DNA from 2 places in the Shewanella sp. 10N.261.52.F9 genome. Region 1 is predicted to be linked to the other one. Evidence: predicted binding sites of a transcription regulator. Region 1 holds the regulator's gene; the other holds the start of a gene.
The links. The regulator MetJ, encoded in region 1, represses methionine synthesis genes. The targets are predictions, from matches to a motif close to TAGACGTCTAGACGTCTA.

Region 1 (3,186 bases):
GTTGCGCTGAGCTTTCCTCTTTCTATAGTGAATATGCCGATTTCGATGGGGATATCGCCCAAATTACAACGCATTGATACTTATAGTTATGTTGCTAATGGCAACCACTTCGGAGACAGTGATTTTGATGAAGCGCAGTACCGCAATGATGAAAGTCATTTCAATGTCGACATAGGTATCGCCATACAGCCACTTGATGGCTTAACCTTAGCTGTTTCTGGGCGTAACCTTATAAGCCAAAGCGTTGATTCTATAAAGGTCGATAGGCAAAGTTTTACATATCAGGTTGAGCCATTAGTGACAGCAGGTGTGGCTTATGACTGGAGCATGTTATCAGTCTCCTCTGATATTGATTTGATTGAGAATCAAAAGTTTAAAGAGCTTGATGGGGCGCAATATTGGCGACTTGGTGGTGAGGTGAGAGCTTTTGATTGGATGTCAGTGCGTGTGGGGTATCGTCATGATATGAAAGACTCATCAGCGGACATTTATTCTTTGGGTTCTGGCTTTATGATTGGGGAGTCTTTTTCTTTAGACTTTACCGGCATGTTTGGTGACGGTGACGCAATAGGAGGCGTGTTGCAAACCTCCTATCATTTCTAGTCAGATTTAAGCTAGTTCAATAATCGATTTAATCGTTAAAACAAGCGCACTGACAGCACATAAGGCCAAAGTGAGTGATCTGGTTTTCTGCTTATCGACTCTTCCAACCAACCGACCCGCTACTAGATAACCTAATATCACTGAAGGTAGTAGCATTAGTGAAATATAAAAATGTTCAAGGGTGAGTAGGCCTGCAAATGCTAAAATTATCAATGCAATCATTGAGCTGAAAATAAAGAAGGCAGATAAAGCCGCTCTAAATTGCCCCGCGTCTTTACCTGATAGCAATATCGCTAATGGTGGTCCACCAATAGCAGCGATATTACCAAATACCCCAGACAACACGCCGGCAATAAATAAGCTAAATCGATTAACCGGTATACTAAATTTCATCAAGCTTAAACCTACAGCTAGCGCAACAATTCCGGCAATGGCCAAGCCTAAGATCGGCTGCGGTGCGATAATAATTAAGGTCGCACCAATAATACCGCCTGGGATCCTTCCTAAAAGCGCATATTGCAGGCCATTGAATTCCAACTGACCTCGTTCTCGAAATAGTGTAAGTAGTGCAATAGAGAACCCCATCATAATCACTGGAGCAGGGATTAAGCTTGGGTCGATAATATAAAGTAAAGGGCTGGCAACAACGGCGAGACCAAAGCCTATTAAGCTTTGGGTCAATGCACCACAAAAAATAATCAGTGAGGCGAGTAGAAGAGTGATGGGCTCTATCATTAGTTTGTCCAGTCGCAAATGGCTAAAGTGGAATGATTCTTAAGATTGTGCAGATGTCAAAAACAGATAAGGACTGCTTAGCAGTCCTTATCTAGAAAGTATATTTGGATAATCGATGAAGATTATTCAAGTTCTTCCCACTCAATGCCCATCTCATCCATCAAACGCTTCACTTCTGCAGGCATGCTGTCAGGTTTATCTTTGGTAAGATCTGCATCGTTTGGTAGTGGCTGGCCTGTATACGCATGCAAGAATGCTTCGCATAACAGTTCGCTATTCGTGGCGTGACGCAAGTTATTCACTTGGCGGCGGGTGCGTTCATCGGTAAGCACTTTAAGTACTTTCAAAGGAATGGACACAGTAATTTTTTTTACTTGTTCATTCTTTTTGCCGTGTTCAGCATATGGGCTGATATAATCGCCATTCCACTCAGTCATTGACTCACCTGTTATTTCAAAATTCGGGGCAGATTTTAACCCTTTAAATTGTGCAGTCAAATTATTGCCTCTTATTTATGACAATTGCAAATAGATTTCTATATGCATGGACGTCTAAACGTCTAAAGTGGTTGACGGCGAGGTATGGCTTCGGTACATTTAGACGTCCAGACATCTCTAATAAGAAAATTAGCATTAAAAGGAGTAGTACATGACTGAGCGTAAACTCGCCACTGCGGCAGTGCGTCAAGGCATTGAGTCCGATAGCCAACATGGTGCCGTTGTTCCGCCTATTTATCTATCTACTAACTACTCTTTTGATGGGCATAAAAACCCACGAGATTTTGACTATAGCCGCTCAGGCAATCCAACCCGTTCAATTTTAGGTGATGCAATTGCAGAACTGGAAAAAGGTGCAACAGGAGTGGTGACTTGTACCGGAATGGCTGCCATTACTTTAGCTACTAGTTTACTCGGCCCGGATGATCTTATTATTGTCCCACACGACTGTTACGGTGGCAGTTACCGTTTATTTACTAATCTTGCCAAAAAAGGCCAGTTTAAGTTGATAGTCGTAGATCAAACTGACTCGAAAGCTCTGAATCAAGCCATTGCACAAAAACCTAAGATGGTTTGGTTAGAGACACCATCAAACCCTCTACTGCGGGTGGTTGATATCGAGGCCATCAGTGCTGCAAGTCATGAAGTGGGCGCACTTGTGGTGGTTGATAACACTTTTCTTTCGCCAATCTTACAGCAACCTCTTTTACTGGGTGCTGATATCGTTATTCACTCCACCACTAAATACATTAACGGCCACAGCGATGTCGTTGGCGGGGCCGTAGTTGCAAAAGACCTTGAAGTCGGTGAATTGCTGCATTGGTGGTCAAATACTTTGGGCTTAACCGGCTCTGCATTTGACAGCTATCTCACTTTGCGCGGAATTCGCACACTTGCAGTGCGAATTCGTGAACATCAGGCGAATGCGCAGCGAATTCTTGATACTCTTGTCAACCATAAAGCGGTATCAAAGATTTATTATCCAGGGCTTAAAGATCACCCTGGTCACAAGATTGCTGCAAAACAGCAAAAAGGTTTTGGCGCTATGTTGAGCTTTGAGCTTGAAGGTGGCGAGCCAGAGTTAGTGGCATTCTTAAAAAATCTTAATTATTTTTCAGTTGCAGAAAGCTTAGGTGGCGTGGAAAGCTTAGTGGCTGTGCCGGCAACCATGACCCACAGAGCGATGGAGCCAGAGGCTCGTGCTGAAGCAGGGGTTAAAGATACGCTGATCCGTCTTTCTGTTGGTATCGAAGATGCTGACGATCTTGTTGCTGATATTGAAGCTGCGCTAAATGCTGCGGCTGCTTGTTAATTAAAGGGGTATACGATGGCACGCTGTCACTTACATAAA
Region 2 (3,186 bases), on a different contig from region 1:
GGCTGGGGTAAGTTTAAGCAAGAATACTTACGCCCACTGTACTACAAAATACTGACCATCCCCGCCAAAGACTTTATTGATTCCTTACAAGACTCTACGGTGCTTCAAGGCAGTCATATCACCAAAGCGCTCAATGGTCAGCAAGGCTCAACTTGGCGCCTCACTCCCGATAGCAAAGCCGTGGTACTTGCCGCTGCAAGCCCTATTTGGATTGACGACAAAGTGATGGGCGTGGTGATTGCAGAAGAAACCACCCATGGTATTCGCACGCTCAGAAACAAAGCTTTAGAAAAGTTGTTCAACGTGATCTTAACCATCATGAGTATGGGCACCTTAGCGCTATTTTTCTTCGCCTCGAATATTTCAAGCCGTATACGTAAACTGCGCGATGAAGCTGAGCAAGCAATTGATAGCCAAGGGCGGATTAAAAATGAAATCCAGGGCTCTAAAGTACGCGATGAAATTGGCGACCTCTCAAGAAGTTTTGCCAGTATTGTTAGCCGCTTAAGTCAGTACACTCATTATTTAGAAAATATGTCTTCACGCTTGTCTCATGAGTTAAGAACCCCTGTAGCCGTGGTGCGATCATCGCTTGAGCACTTAGGACTGCAAGAGTTAAACCCTGATAGCCGTAAATATGTTGATCGGGCACAAGAAGGGGTTAATCGCCTCAATATGATCTTAAATAATATGAGCGAAGCAACCCGTTTAGAAGAGAGCCTCTCTCATGCAGAGCAAACTGTATTTCCTTTAGAGAAAGTCATCAGTGGTTGCATGCAAGGCTATCAAATGACCTACCCGGAGCAAACTTTTACACTCGATATCACACAAGAGAATATCCCTGTAAAAGGAGTGCCCGAGTACATTGCGCAGCTGATGGACAAACTCATCGCCAATGCACTTGAGTTTAGCCATAACAATACACCGATTGAGGTGTCGCTCAACCTAAAAGGCAAGTCTGCCGAGCTCAGTGTGTGTAACCAAGGACCAGCTTTACCCGAAAATATGGCAGAGCAGATCTTCGAGTCTATGGTGTCGGTTAGAGCGCAAAAAGCCCAAGATAAACCTCACCTTGGCTTAGGGCTTTATATTGCGAGATTAATTTGCCAATTTCACCATGGAAAAATCATCGCGCGTAATACCCAAGATAAACAAGCTGAGATCAATGGGGTGAAAATCACGATTAGTCTGCCTATTACCAAAACGTCGGCTTAAGCGTTTTAGCATTTTTGGATTACAGCCATAATGAAAAGAGCGACTGACGATAACACCCAAATCCAGTGTCAGTGGATCAGGTTATCATCGGTAACCAAAGTGGCTAATGCTGGCATTTGAGAAGCTGAACATATTGACACTTCCATTTAGCCGTTTAGATGTTAAGATGGCTAAAAATAAAACTGATGGAATTCACCCTATGAAAAAAGAAACACAAATAGTCAGTCTAGGCCGTGATAAAAAATGGACTCAAGGGGTGATTAACCCGCCAGTTTACCGCGCATCAACCATGGTGTTTGATACCATTGAAGACATGCGTTTTGCAGCTAAAAATAAAGCTAACGGCGAAATGTTTTATGGGCGACGTGGTGGCCCAACTCACTTTGCGTTCCAAGCTGCAATTGCAGAACTCGAAGGCGGCGTGGGTACTGCATTATATCCATCAGGCAGTGCAGCCATCAGCAACAGCTTATTATCGTTTTTAAAGGCTGGCGATCATCTGTTAATGGTTGATAGTGCCTATGAACCGACCCGCGATCTTTGTAATAAGCTACTGGCAGGCTATGGCATTGAAACCACTTATTACGACCCAATGATTGGCGCAGGTATTGAAGCACTTATTCAGCCTAATACCAAAGTGCTATTTCTTGAATCTCCAGGTTCTATCACCATGGAAATTCAAGATGTACCGACACTCAGCCGCATAGCCCACCAGCACGATATCGTTGTGATGCTCGACAATACCTGGGCCTCCCCCATTAATTCCCGCCCTTTTGAAATGGGCGTCGATATCTCGATTCAAGCCGCGACTAAATACATTGTCGGTCACTCCGATGTGATGATGGGAACAGCAACCGCAAATGCACAGCATTGGGAACAACTGCGTGAAAATAGCTACTTGCTAGGCCAATGTACTTCTCCCGATGACGTATATCTTGCAAGTCGTGGACTGAGAACGTTAGGTATTCGCTTAGCCCAGCATGAGCAAAATGCCCTTAAAGTCGCTAATTGGTTGGCGACTCGCCCAGAGGTCGATCACCTGCGACACCCAGCATTTGAATCATGCCCTGGTCATGAGTTCTTTAAACGTGACTTTAGTGCCTCAAACGGTTTATTTTCATTTGTATTAAAACAAGGTGACGTGCGCTCTATCACCGCCTTTGTTGAAAATATGCAGCACTTTAAAATGGGCTTTTCATGGGGTGGATTTGAAAGTTTAATTCTTGGCGTATTTGGCATTGATAAGCTACGTACTGCAACTCAGTGGGACAGCAGTAAACCATTAATTCGTTTACATATTGGTCTTGAAAATGTCGATGACTTAATTGCCGATTTAGACGCTGCCTTTGAGCGTTATAATCAAGTACTCAATAATCGATAAAGCCAATAATAGAGACTAAATAAGCCAGCTTAATGCTGGCTTTTTATTAACCTTACAAACCGCCTTAATCACTAGAAAATGAATGACTCCTTCCCCCTACATTTATAATAAAAATATAAAGATAAATGTAACTTCACTTCTATCGACTCTTGATATTTATCGCGCATTGCTTAAAGTATTAGCAACAAGTCGTAACGTATTCACAACCTTCTAAGGTCGCGTTCGATACAGAAACTCATAATAATGGTGTAATACCTTGAAAAATAATTGTTTCGATCGCCCAATAATCATTCTGTCAGCGCCACGATCCGGCAGTACACTTTTATATGAAGTCTTATCTAAAAATAGTCATTTACTTTCCATTGGAGGCGAGAGCCATGCAATCATAGAAAGTATTCCGGGACTAAACATCGCCTCAAAAAACTTTGAATCGAATGCATTAACGGCCGATGATGCCACGCCAATAATAACAGAAATGCTTTACAGCGGTTTTAAGAAGAACCTTCAATCGTCAACAGGAAGTAAAATATCCCCTGTAGATAAAGTCAGGTTTCTTGAGAAAACTCCCAAGAACAGCCTACGCATTGACT

Region 2: a site for MetJ is predicted at 1,363-1,380, ahead of AB4298_RS19945 (cystathionine beta-lyase). Genes of this name have one in related genera too.

What each region holds. Positions count from the first base shown of each region.
Region 1 covers NZ_JBFRNX010000013.1:421,254-424,439, reverse strand. Annotated here, with positions in the region: gene traF (conjugal transfer protein TraF) at 1-603, shown strand, start outside; gene AB4298_RS10835 (sulfite exporter TauE/SafE family protein) at 610-1,338, opposite strand; gene metJ (met regulon transcriptional regulator MetJ) at 1,461-1,775, opposite strand; gene metB (cystathionine gamma-synthase) at 1,987-3,147, shown strand; gene metL (bifunctional aspartate kinase/homoserine dehydrogenase II) at 3,163-3,186, shown strand, end outside.
Region 2 covers NZ_JBFRNX010000034.1:48,780-51,965, reverse strand. Annotated here, with positions in the region: gene pdsS (proteobacterial dedicated sortase system histidine kinase) at 1-1,215, shown strand, start outside; gene AB4298_RS19945 (cystathionine beta-lyase) at 1,415-2,596, shown strand; gene AB4298_RS19940 (sulfotransferase family protein) at 2,853-3,186, shown strand, end outside.